Regions from separate parts of the Mesorhizobium sp. M7A.F.Ce.TU.012.03.2.1 genome, predicted to be linked through region 4. Evidence: predicted binding sites of a transcription regulator. Region 4 holds the regulator's gene; each other region holds the start of a gene.

Region 1 (3,217 bases), 3.3 Mb from region 4:
CATTGCGCGCAATCGCCACTGGACCCGAGGCATGCCAGGCCAGCCGGTTGACAGCGCCGCGTCGGGCGACCTGCGCGACACGCGGCCGCCGAGACTGCTCCCAGACGGCAAGTGCGGCCAGGGGGTCGGCAGGGAAGTCGGCGATGATGTCGGCAAGCGTCGCCGCATCCTCGATCGCCATCGCCGCACCTTGCGCAGCGAATGGGGTCATCGCATGCGCGGCGTCGCCGATCAGCGCAATGCCGTTCGGTGTTGTCCAGGGCTGTTGCGGGTCAACAGTGTGGATCGGCCATGCGGTCCACGGGCCGGCCTGCTCGACCAGACGGGCAAGTTCTGCCGCGGTGCCGCGCAGGGCTCGGGTCAGGATCCCGGCGTCGGCGTTGCCGGACCAGCCCTCGGCAATGCGGTCGCCCCTGGTGAAGGCCGCGAGATTGAAGGCCGCACCCTTGCTGACGGGATAGGCCACCATATGGAAGCCGGGATGCAGGAAGGTGGTGACGCAATTGGTTACACCGATCGCGGCAAAGGCTTGTCCGGCAGCGCTTTCGGCGGCAATGGTCGCGCGCCAGGCCAGCTCGCCGGAAAAATGGCTTGTCGGCAAGGCCGCCTTTTTGGCCGAATCGACAAGTGCGCGCACCGACGACCAGACACCATCGGCTCCGATCAGCAGGAAGCCCTCAGCCTTGATGGTTTTGCCGTCGATCTCGGCCGTCGCGGTGATGCCATGGGGGCCGGTGGCAGCGCTGCTGACGCGGGCGCCGGTGGTAAGATGGATATCCGGTATCTCGGAAACCCGTGCCATCAGCGCGCTCTGCAGATCAGCCCTGTGAGCGACGAGATAGGGCGCCTGCCAGCGCGTTTCGGCGGCTTGCCCCAACGGCACCCGCGCCAGTTCGCGCAACGTCGCGGCGTCCTTCAGGACCACCGCTTCCGGCCGCACCGTTGCCGGCAGCAGCTTGTCGAGCACACCAAGCTGGCGAAGGATGCGTGTCGCGTTGGGAGAAAGCTGGATGCCGGCGCCTGCCGCTTCCAGGCGCTGCACCTGTTCGAACACTTTCACAGGGTAGCCGCGTTCGGCGAAAGCCAGCGCTGCGGTTAGCCCGGCGACTCCCGCCCCGGCGATGACGACTTGCCGGGAGCGCGTGTCGTTCATCGGGCTGGCCGCGAAAGACTCAGGCGGCCTGTTCTATGTAGATGCAGCCGGCCGGCAGCGTTTCCGTTGCCTTCAGCTTCGGAGAATAGCGGTAGAGCGTCGAGCAATAGGGGCAGACTTTTTCGTTGTCGTCGCCCATGTCCAGAAACACATGCGGGTGGTCGAAAGGCGGATTGGCGCCCGTGCACATGAATTCCTTCACGCCGATGTCGATTGCCTGATAGCCCGCATCGTTCTGAAAATGGGGAATGGAACCGCCTGCCATCGTCGTCTCCTTAACGCAGTCTCGTCTGCATCTGGATCATATCAGGGCTCTTTGCAAGTTCGATGAAATGAAACTGTCGCAAAAGCCTGTCAGAGGATAAGTTAAGCCGGTTAACGCATGGCCCCGAAGACCGACACCGGTTTTCGGCAAGGACCATGCGTCGCCTTGGAGTGGCAGAGCGTCCTTTGCGCCTCCTGAATGACGTGCGGCGCTTTAGCTGGCTGACGGTGTGGAAGAGCGGGAATCATGAACGAACTGAAGCCGGTGCAGAACGAATTCGTGGATGTCGAGGTGGCTCGCCCGGAGGGCGGCAATCCGGACCGGTTTGTCAACCGCGAGTTTTCCTGGCTGCAGTTCAACCGGCGCGTCCTCGAGGAGTCGCTGAACCTCAATCATCCGCTGCTGGAGCGCGTCCGCTTCCTGTCGATCTCGGCCGCCAATCTCGACGAGTTCTTCATGGTCCGTGTTGCCGGTCTTGCCGGCCAGGTACGAGAAGGCATTACGCTGAAGAGCCCTGACGGCCGCACCCCCGAACAGCAGCTCGAACAGCTGCTGCGTGAGGTCGAGCGGCTGCAGGAAGACCAGCAGAAGAGCCTTTCGGCGCTTACCGTGCTGCTCAACAAGGAAGGCATCGAGAGCATCACCCGCGATGCGCTGACCAAGGACGAGAAAATCTGGCTGGAAGACCATTTCCAGGAACAGGTTTTCCCGGTGCTCACCCCGCTGTCGATCGATCCGGCGCACCCGTTCCCGTTCATTCCCAATCTCGGCTTCTCGATGGCGCTGCAATTGCGCCATCGCAAGAATGGTGAGGAGATGAGCGCGCTGCTGCGCCTGCCGGTGGCGCTGAAGCGCTTCATCCGCCTGCCGGACCGCAAGCATCATGTCCGCTTCATCCCGCTGGAAGAGGCGGTCGGCCTCTATATCGGCAAGCTCTTCCCCGGCTATGAGGTCAAGGGCTCCGGCACGTTTCGCATCATTCGCGACAGCGATATCGAGGTCGAGGAGGAGTCCGAGGACCTCGTGCGCCTGTTCGAAACGGCGCTGAAGCGGCGGCGGCGCGGTTCGGTGATCCGCATCGAATTCGACAGGCTGATGCCTGGCGAATTGCGCGACTTCGTGGCAGGCGAGCTTGGCGTGTCGTCGAGCCGCATCAGCGTGCTCACCGGGCCGCTGGCGCTCAGCCAGATTTCCGAGATCGTCGCCGTCCCTCGCGACGACCTGAAATTCATGCCCTACAATCCGCGTTTTCCCGAGCGTATCCGCGAGCATGGCGGCGATTGTTTCGCCGCCATCCGCGAGAAGGACATCGTCGTCCATCACCCTTACGAATCGTTTGACGTCGTGGTGCAGTTCCTGCGCCAGGCGATGGCCGATCCGGAAGTGGTGGCGATCAAGCAGACGCTTTACCGCACCTCCAATGACAGCCCGATCGTGCGTGCGCTGGTCGACGCGGCCGAGGCCGGCAAGTCGGTCACCGCGCTGGTCGAGCTCAAGGCGCGTTTCGACGAAGAAGCCAACATTCGCTGGGCGCGCGATCTGGAGCGTGCCGGCGTGCAGGTCGTGTTCGGCTTTCTCGAGCTGAAAACCCATTCGAAAATGTCGCTGGTGGTTCGGCGCGAGGACGGCAAGCTGCGCAACTACGTGCACCTCGGCACCGGCAACTACCATCCGGTAACGGCGCGCATCTACACCGACCTGTCCTTCTTCACCACCGATCCGACGATTGCCCGCGATGTCGCCCAGCTCTTCAATTTCATTACCGGCTATGCCGAGCCGACGGACGAAATGCGGCTGGC
Region 2 (3,217 bases), 720 kb from region 4:
GCTGGCGGCCAACGCCGCACAGTCAGCCGCGACGATGAAGGAATCACGGCCTGCCTTGCCGTCAGAGGCACAGTCGGCCGAGCAGATTTTCGCCGACGCACCAGACGGCGTCGACCCGATGGTGACCGGCCCGGTCAGCGCCTCCTTCAAGCAGCGCCAGGACGCCGCCAACTGCGACAGCGCCGTCTGGCCGAATATCCCCATGGTCTGCTACCCGGACTAGTCAGCGCTTCACCCCCCGCCCCGTCTCGCCAGCTTCGCTTTGCGAAGCCGCCGCCGACCTTCCCCACAAGGGGGAGGGTTGAGAAGCTCGCTTACGCCGACCGCACCGGGTCGAGCGTCACCTTGTAGAGTTCGTTGTCGTCGCGATCCATCAGCCGCACCGTCATCTGCTCGCTGGCGCCTGAAATATCGACGAGCCCGAAGAATTGCAGCCCGGCCGAGGGCGGCAGGTTCTGTCCCTGTTCGGCGGTCGGCGCCTTGATGAATTTCAGCTCCGGACCGAACGTCATGTCGAAATCGTTGGGACCGAACGTGCCGGCATGGATCGGACCCGAGACGAATTCCCAGAACGGATTGAACTCCTGGAACTGCGCCTTGTCCGGGTTGTAATAATGCGCGGCCGTGTAATGCACATCTGCGGTCAGCCAGACGGTGTTGCTGATGCCGGCATTCTTTATGAAGCGCAGCAGGTCGGCGATCTCGAGCTCGCGCCCTTTTGGCAAGCCATTGTCGCCATTGCTGACCGCTTCGGCGCCAACCTTCTTGGTGCCGTCGTCCCAGACGACGAGGCCGAGCGGCATGTCGGCGGCGATGATTTTCCAGGTCGCCTTCGAATTCGCCAGTTCGCGCTTCAGCCATTTCGTCTGCTGCTCGCCGAGCATGCGCGACTGCGGCGTCATCTCATCCTGCATGTCGGGACCATTGGGGCCGCGATAGGAGCGCATGTCGAGGAAGAACACGTCGAGCAGCGGCCCATAAGCGATCTTGCGATAGACGCGGCCGGGCTCGGACGGTTCGTAGCGGATCGTCGTCATCTCGTGGAAAGCCCGCGCCGCGCGGGCCGCCAGCACGTGGATGGATTTTTCCGTGTAGCGGTTGTCGGCGCTGAGGTCCTTCGAATCCGACCAGTTGTTCAGCACTTCATGGTCGTCCCACTGGTAGAAGGTCGGGCAGATGGCGCTCAGGCCGAGCACGTTCCTGTCCATCATGTTGTATTTCCACTGGTCCCGGTACTCGTCCAGCGTCTCGGCGACCTTGCGCTTGCCGTCGATCAGCACGACGTTCTTCCACTTGCCGCCGCCGGGCAGGTCGACCTCGTCCTTCATGGCGCCGTCGGCATAGATGGTATCGCCCGAATGCAGGAAGAAGTCAGGCGTGTGCTTGCCGATCGTGGCGTAGGTCTTCATGCCGGTCTCGTCGATGCCCCAGCCCTGGCCGGCGGTGTCGCCCGACCAGGCAAAGCGGATGTCGCGCTTCGAGGCTGGCGCCGTCCTGAAACGGCCGGTGATCGGCTCCGAAACGGCGTTGATGTCGGCGAGATCGGCCGATGTCATGCGGTAGAAGATATCCTGATCGGAAGCGAGGTCGGTGAGCAGCCGCTTGACCGTGTAATCGCTGGCCGGCGACGTATCGAGCGGCGCCAGGCGGGTCGCACTGGCGAAATTCTCCGTCGACGACACCTCGAACATGACGCGCGACGGTCGGTCGGTGCGCGTCCACACCACGCCGCTGGTGGCGTCGACATCTCCCGACTGGACGCCATGGGTGAAGGAAGGCCGCTGATTGGCGCGCGAGTAGTAGGGCAGCGCCAGACCCGAAACGCCGGCCAGGCCAACGGCGCCGGCGGAAGTGACAAAAGCGCGGCGGGTCATCGAAAGCTTGTTCACGGCTGTCTCCTGGATGGCTTGAACGGTGCCACCAAAATCCAGCGTCAATGTTTCAGGCGCATCTCGGGATGATGAAGTTTTGATAACAATGAACAGGGTAATCTCCCCCTCGAGGGGGAGATGTCGCCAGAGGCGACAGAGGGGGTCGCCGCGCGTGGAGCGCTAACCTCCTTCTATCGCAAGAGGCCGAGCCCAGTCGGACCGACCCCCTCTGGCCGCTTCGCGGCCATCTCCCCCTCGAGGGGGAGATTAGCGTCGCGCCTAAGCCGCTTGCGGCTCCGGATCGAACGCCGGCTTGCTGGTGTTGATCAGCAGCGAGATACAGGCGGCGGCGATTGCCGTCATGCCGGCGATCAGGAACGCCAGTTCGTAATTGCCCTGCAGCTCGCGCATGGTGCCGCCAAAGGCGGCGGCAGCGGCCGCACCGATCTGGTGCCCGGCGACGATCCAGCCGAACACGATCGGCCCGCTGCGATCGCCGAACGCCTCGTTGGCGAGCCGCAGCGTCGGCGGCACGGTGGCGATCCAGTCGAGGCCGTAGAGCACAGCGAAGATGATCAGGCTGGTCGCCGAGAAGCCAGAATAGGGCAGATAGATCAGCGACAGGCCACGAATGCCATAATAGAGGCCGAGCAGCTTGCGCGGATCGAAGCGATCGGTGAGCCAGCCCGACAACGTCGTGCCGATCAGGTCGAAAATGCCCATCATCGACAGCAGGCCGGCGGCCTGCACTTCGCCGATGCCCATGTCGCCACAGAACGCGATAAGATGCGTGCCGACCAGCCCGTTGGTGGTGAAGCCGCAGACGAAGAAGGTGGCGAACAGATACCAGAACACCCGCGTGCCGGCGGCACGGCGCAGCGTCGAGAACGTATGCGCCAGAAAATTGCCCTGTGACGCAGGCGGAGTGGGCGGCACGTCGTCAGCCTCGGCGCCGTAGCGCACCATGCCGATCGATGCCGGCCGCTCCGGCACCAGCAGCCAGACCAGCGGTATCAGGGCAGCGGTCGCGATCGCGACCGCAATGACAACCGGCTGCCAGCCGCCCGACTGGGCCAGCGCGGCGATCAGCGGCAGGAACACCAGCATGCCCGAGGCGCTGGAGGCCGACATCAATCCCATGACAAGCCCGCGATTGGTCTTGAACCACCGGTTGACGATGGTCGCGCCGAGCACGCTGGCGACAGCACCGGAACCAATGCCCGAGAACACGCCCCAGGTGATGAACAGATGCCACGGCTTGGTCATCAGCAGGCTGAGCGCGGTCGAGCCCGACATCACCACCAGCGAGGCCAGCAGCGTGCGGCGAAGCCCGATGCGCTCCATCA
Region 3 (3,217 bases), 2.9 Mb from region 4:
GACAAGGCTTGGACCTTGCCCGCCGCCCGGATTCATTAGACCAACATTTTGGCGGTAGAATCGTCAGGTTTCGCAAAGCTGTCGGCGATCTCATCAATGGGACTGGAGCGTGGTCCCGAAAAGTGGGAAACGGTTTCGGAAAGATTATGCTCAACAAGGAAACGATTATGGAACCAATCTGGGCCGTCGGCCTGATGACCGGCACGGTGCTGGACGGCAACATCGACGTCGCGCTGATCAAGACCGACGGCGAACGTATCGAGGATTTCGGCACCTATCGGCTGATGCCCTATCCTCCGTCGATCCGCTCCCTGCTGGAAGAGACGCTGACGGAGGCGCGGGCGTGGAACTTTGACGGGCCGGAGCCGGCGATCTTCCGCACCGCGGAGGAAGCCCTGACGCGTGCCCAGTCAGCAGCCGTCAAGGAATTGGTCGAAGGCTATGGCATGACGATGGCCGATATCGGCGTCGTCGGTTTTCACGGCCAGACCGTTCTGCATCGCGCGCCGCAGGTTGGACGGCTGGGCCAGACAAGGCAACTCGGCGATGGTGAGCTGATGCATGCCATATTGGGTACCAAGGTCGCTTACGATTTCCGCTCGGCCGACATGCGCGCCGGGGGGCAAGGCGCGCCGCTGGCCGCGGTCTATCACACGGCGTTGATGCGCGGCGCCGGCGCCAATGGCGAGGTGGCCGTACTCAATCTCGGCGGCGTCGCCAACATCACCTGGTGGGATGGCGCCGACAATGTCGTTGCCTTCGACACCGGCCCCGCCAACGCGCCGCTGAACGATTTCATCAAGTCGAAGGGGCTCGGCGAGATGGACCGCGACGGCGCGCTCGGCGGTGCGGGCAAGGTGGACGAGGCGCGGCTGGCCAAGCTGCTGCAGCACCCCTATCTCACCAAGCCCTATCCCAAATCGCTGGACCGTTTCGACTTCGGCGCCGCCATGGCGGACGGGCTGGATGCGGAGGATGGCGCGGCACTGCTGACCGCCTTTACCGCTGGAGCCGTCGGCAAGGCACTCGACCTCTTACCAAGCCGTCCGAAAAAACTGGTGGTCAGCGGCGGCGGCCGCCACAACCCGACCATGATGGCGATGCTGACCAGCCGTGCCGGCGTCGAAGTGGTGCAGGCCGAGAGCCTCGGCTGGAGCGGCGACGCGGTCGAGGCGGAGTGTTTTGCGTTCCTCGCGGTGCGCGTGCTGCGCGGCCTGCCGATCAGCTTTCCGAGCACGACCGGCGCACCGCGGCCGATGCAGGGCGGAAAACTCGCCGGTTAGAGCCTCTTCCATCCCGGAACGGGATGGGATGACCTTTCCCGCCCGGCCGACTTTCAGGCGATGCGGCTTTTTGCTCAGGTTTTGCAGTCGAAAGGTCTTCGGAATAGTCGAAAAGCTTTTCCGCCGGGACCCACTGTCATCCAACCGTTAAGAAGAATTAATACAAGACAACAGCGATCTTGTTTTCAGCTGACGCCTCATTTCGCAGGCGTATGGCCATCGATGCGCGCCTGCATAGCGGCGGCAGTATAGTTGGGATTCAATTTATGTTGTCAGCAGGTTTAGCCTTATTGCGCGGTGCACGGCCGACGGTTTCGGGGGCGGCAGCTGCGCTCGCCCTTGCAATCATCGGGGCCATGATCGGATCCGCTGCGCGGGCTGAGCCCATTCGCGGTGCGGGGTCGACACTGGCCGCGCCGATCATCGGCAAGTGGGCAACGACATACAAGGCTGCACGCGCCGACGGCGGCGACTTCTTCACGCTGGACTGGACCGTCGATTATGAACCGGTCGGATCCCTTGCCGGCCTGATGCGGCTTGCGCAGCCCGAACTGGATTTCGCCGCCACGGATGTTCCCGTGCAGGCTGATGATCTCGCCAGGAACGGCCAGCAGCAATTTCCGATCGTCATGGGCGGGATCGCGGTGGTCGCCAATCTCGATGGCCTGCCGGAGCAAGGTCTGCACCTCTCCGGCCCGGTGATCGCCGACATCTATCTGGGCAAGATAAAGTCCTGGTCCGATCCTGCGATAAGGGTGCTCAATCCCGACATAGCCCTTCCCGATCTCGCCATCAGCGTCATCCACCGGCAGGACGGTTCGGGCTCAACCTATGTCTTCACCGAGTTTCTGTCATCGACAAGCGAAGACTGGAAGACGAAGCTTGGAGCCGACACTCTGATCGACTGGCCGCTCGGGACAGGCGCGGAAGGTACGCAAGCGCTTCTTCGTGCCGTGGCTGCGAGCAAGGGGGCGATTGCCTACGCCGAATACGGCCAGGTTCTTCGCGCCGGCCTTCCCTTCGCAGCGGTCCAGAACAAATCCGGCAAGTTCGTCAAACCGGACCCGCAGGGCGTGCAAGCAGCGGCCACCTCCGTCGCCTGGGGGGAAACGACCGACTTCTTCGCCTCCCTCACCAATCGCAGCGGAGATGGTGCGTACCCGATCAGCACGGCGGTGTTCGCCGTTGTCCAGGTCGCGGGGCGTTCGGAACATCGCTATCGCCGCGTGCATGATCTTTTCCGGCTCGCCTTCGCGCAAGGTGCCGGCGACGCCACCGCACTCGGCTATGTGCCGCTGCCGAAAGCGCTCATTGGCCAGATCGAACAGTATTGGGCAAGGCAATTGCCGGTCGCAAACTGACCCGAACGAAGCTGCCTTGCGCAGCAACTGAACTTCATACCGCGTCGTCGTGGCGACTTGTTGGGGACTGCCTGAAATGGACATAGATATCTTCAAGGACATCCTCGTGCCGGTGATCGGCGGCTTGGGCATCTTCATGCTCGGTCTGGATTTCATGGCAAACGGCATCCAGGCGCTGTCGGTCAACCGGATGCGCGACTTTCTCGCCAAGGCAGCCGGTACGCCGGTCAAAGGCGTGCTGGCGGGAACGCTGATCACGGGCGTCATCCAGTCGTCGACGGCGATGAGCGTCATGGTCGTCGGGCTGGTCAATGCCGGTGTCATCGCCCTGCGGCCGGCGATCAGCGTGATCATGGGCGCCAACATCGGCACCACGCTCGGCAACGGGCTCATCGCCCTGCCGCTCGGTCCGCTCGGATTGATCCTGGCCGGCGTGTTCTCGCTGGTCTACTGCTTCGCCAAAAGCGAAAAGGTGAAGAACATAGCGCTCGCCTGCATGGGTTTCGCTCTGATCTTCTACGGCCTCAATTTGATGACCGGCGGCCTGCGTCCGCTTCGCAACCTGCCGGAAGT
Region 4 (3,217 bases):
CGAGGAACAGCGCCGGCTGGACACGCTGACGATGTCGCGCGAGTCGCTGATCGGGGAATGCACGGCCATCGTGCGGCGCCGCCTGGCAGATCCCGACCTGGACGTGCGCAGCATCGCCCGCATCGCGCTGGCCATCCAGGGCATCACCGACACCCGTGCCCGCGCCATGCTGTGGTCGCCGATCACGCCGCACACCGACATCGCCTTCGCTGACATATTCGAAGACCAGTTCGGCATCCCTGCCATAATGGAGAACGACTGCAACATGATGGCGGTGGCGCTGCGCTGGCGCGACCCCGATCGTTACCGCGACGATTTCATCGCTATCCTTTTGTCGCACGGCATCGGCATGGGACTGGTGCTGAAGGGCGAATTGTTCACCGGCACCCATTCTTCGGGCGGCGAATTCGGCCACATGATCCATCGGCCGAACGGCGCGCTATGTCGCTGCGGACGGCGCGGCTGCGTCGAAGCCTATGCGGGCAATTACGCCATCTGGCGCAACGCCAGGCAGATGGGCGAGGATGCAGAACCCGTTGCCGATGTCAGCGACGCCGACATGCGCGCCCTGGCTGCCGCGGCCCGCGAAGGTGACGGACCCGAACGGGAAGCCTATCGCAAGGCCGGCGAAGCGCTCGGCTACGGCCTCGGCAGCCTGTTCGCGCTGATCGATCCGGCGCCGGTCGCCATGGTCGGTGTCAGCGCCGCCGCCTTCGACCTGATCGAGCCGGCATTGCGGCAAGCGATTGCCCAGACCGCCGGCGGCCAGCATTCCAAATCGATTTCCTTCGACACCGAGCCGAACGAACTGCCGCTGATCCGCGAGGGCTGCGCCATGCGGGCGCTGATCTTCGTCGATCAGGAGATTTTTGCGCCGGGCGTGCAGGCGAGATCCGGTTTCGGCGGCAAGAACGTGGCGTGAGTTCAAACGAGGGAGTTCAGTCCTCTCGGATGGCGTATCCGGCCCCACGGATCGTGCGGATGACATCAGGCATACGGCCATTGTTGACCGCCTTGCGCAGCCGGCCGACATGCACGTCGACCGTGCGCTCGTCGATGTAGATCGTCTCGCCCCAGACATTGTCGAGCAGCTGGCTGCGCGAGAACACGCGGCCTGGATGGCGCATCATGAATTCGAGCAGGCGGAATTCCGTCGGCCCAAGCCGGATCTCGCTCTTCTTGCGATAGACACGGTGCGACTCGCGATCGAGCACGATATCGCCGACCTTTAGCACGCTGGACAGCACTTCCGGCTTGGCCCGGCGCAGCAGCGCCTTGACCCTGGCCATGAACTCTGGCGTCGAGAAGGGCTTGACCAGATAGTCGTCGGCGCCGGTCGACAGGCCGCGCACGCGGTCGCTTTCCTCGCCTCGCGCGGTCAGCATGATGATCGGCAGCCGCTCGGTCTCGGGACGCATTCGCAGGCGCCGGCAGAGTTCGATGCCCGAAACCGCAGGCACCATCCAGTCGAGCACCAGAAGATCGGGAACGTTCTCCTGCAGCCGGATTTCGGCCTCATCGCCGCGCGTCACCACCTCGACCTGGTAACCTTCGGATTCAAGATTGTAGCGGAGCAGCACGCCTAGCGGCTCCTCATCCTCCACCACCATGATGCGTGGTGCGATCATCGGCTGGTCACCCCTGTTATGCCGCTGGCGCGGACATTGCCGTCTCGTCCTGCTTCGGACGATTGGCTGGCAGCTGCGTGCCGGTCAAAACATAGTAGGCATTTTCGGCGATGTTGGTCACGTGGTCGCCGATCCGCTCGAGGTTCTTGGCGCAAAACAACAGGTGCGTGCACGCCGTGATGTTGCGGGGATCTTCCATCATGTAGGTCAGCAGCTCGCGGAACACCGAGGTGTATTTGACGTCGATGCGTTCATCATTGTTTCTGAGCGTGGCAAGCGCTGCCGCGTCAGCGGCGGCATACTCGTCGACGACCCCCTGCACCTGGATCAGCACCAGCTGCGCCATCGCGTCGATCGAATGCGAAAGATCGTGCGGCGTGACGCTCAGCCCGACAGTGCCGACGCGCTTGGCGATGTTCTTGGCAAGGTCGCCGATGCGCTCGAGGTCGCCGGCCATGCGGATCGAACCGACCACCGCACGCAGATCGTTGGCCATTGGCTGGCGCTTGGCGATCAGCGTGATGGCGCGATCGTCCAGCTCGCGCTGGCGGGCATCCATGATGGCATCGTCGGAAACCACGCGCTGCGCCAGCGCATTGTCCGAATTGAGCAAAGCCTTGGTCGAGCCACTGACCATCGAGCGGGCGAGATCGCCCATGTCGCGGATCAGCTGGCTGATCTGCTCCAGATCCTCATCGAAAGATGCAACGGTATGTTCACCCATGATCTTCGTCCCTCATATGCCTGAGCTCAGCCGAACCGGCCGGTGATGTAGTCCTGGGTGCGTTTGTCGTCGGGGGTGGTGAACATCTTGTCGGTGGCGCCCTCCTCGACCAGATAGCCTAGATGGAACATCGCGGTGCGCTGCGACACGCGCGCTGCCTGCTGCATCGAATGGGTGACGATGACGATCGTATAGTTCTGGCGCAGTTCGTCGATCAGTTCCTCGACGCGAGCAGTGGCGATCGGATCGAGCGCCGAACACGGCTCGTCCATCAGGATCACCTCGGGCGACACGGCGATGGCGCGTGCAATGCACAGACGCTGCTGCTGGCCACCGGAAAGACCCGTGCCAGGTTCCTGCAAACGGTCCTTCACCTCGTTCCAGATTGCCGCCTTCTTCAGGCTCGACTCGACGATCTGATCCATGTCGGCCTTGCGCTTGGCCAATCCGTGGATGCGCGGGCCATAGGCGACGTTCTCGTAGATCGACTTGGGGAACGGATTGGGTTTCTGAAACACCATGCCGACGCGCGCCCTGAGTTCGACGACATCGATGTTCTTGTCGTAGATGTCTTCTTCGTCGAGCGTTATCTTGCCGGTTACCCGCGCGGAATCGATGGTGTCGTTCATGCGGTTGAGGCAACGCAGGAAGGTCGACTTGCCGCAGCCGGAGGGGCCGATCAGCGCCGTCACCTGATTCAGGCGGACGTCGAGATTGACATCGAACAGCGCCTGCTTCTCGCCATAGAACACGCCGACCTTGTCGCCGCGCATTTTGATCACTTCGTTCGACTTGGCGTTCATCTTATCGCCCACTGCGTTTTCAAGGGACTGTTCGGTCATGATGTTCATACCAAAATGCCTTT

The links. Region 4 encodes PhoB, which activates phosphate uptake and scavenging genes when phosphate is short. Its sites were predicted from a motif close to TGTCATNNANCTGTCAT; they were not measured.
Region 1: EJ079_RS28810 (RNA degradosome polyphosphate kinase) is a predicted target of PhoB. The motif match lies at 1,482-1,498, and genes of this name have one in related genera.
Region 2: EJ079_RS08805 (alkaline phosphatase) is a predicted target of PhoB. The motif match lies at 1,961-1,977, and genes of this name have one in related genera.
Region 3: pstS (phosphate ABC transporter substrate-binding protein PstS) is a predicted target of PhoB. The motif match lies at 1,418-1,434, and genes of this name have one in related genera.

The regions. Positions count from the first base shown of each region.
Region 1 covers NZ_CP034779.1:5,795,956-5,799,172, reverse strand. Annotated here, with positions in the region: gene EJ079_RS28820 (FAD-dependent monooxygenase) at 1-1,153, opposite strand, end outside; gene EJ079_RS28815 (zinc-finger domain-containing protein) at 1,173-1,418, opposite strand; gene EJ079_RS28810 (RNA degradosome polyphosphate kinase) at 1,665-3,217, shown strand, end outside.
Region 2 covers NZ_CP034779.1:1,800,167-1,803,383, reverse strand. Annotated here, with positions in the region: gene EJ079_RS08810 (hypothetical protein) at 1-223, shown strand, start outside; gene EJ079_RS08805 (alkaline phosphatase) at 315-1,889, opposite strand; gene EJ079_RS08800 (MFS transporter) at 2,151-3,217, opposite strand, start outside.
Region 3 covers NZ_CP034779.1:6,399,298-6,402,514, forward strand. Annotated here, with positions in the region: gene EJ079_RS31725 (anhydro-N-acetylmuramic acid kinase) at 168-1,283, shown strand; gene pstS (phosphate ABC transporter substrate-binding protein PstS) at 1,496-2,644, shown strand; gene EJ079_RS31735 (Na/Pi symporter) at 2,721-3,217, shown strand, end outside.
Region 4 covers NZ_CP034779.1:2,523,892-2,527,108, reverse strand. Annotated here, with positions in the region: gene EJ079_RS12195 (ROK family protein) at 1-922, shown strand, start outside; gene phoB (phosphate regulon transcriptional regulator PhoB) at 939-1,628, opposite strand; gene phoU (phosphate signaling complex protein PhoU) at 1,645-2,352, opposite strand; gene pstB (phosphate ABC transporter ATP-binding protein PstB) at 2,379-3,203, opposite strand.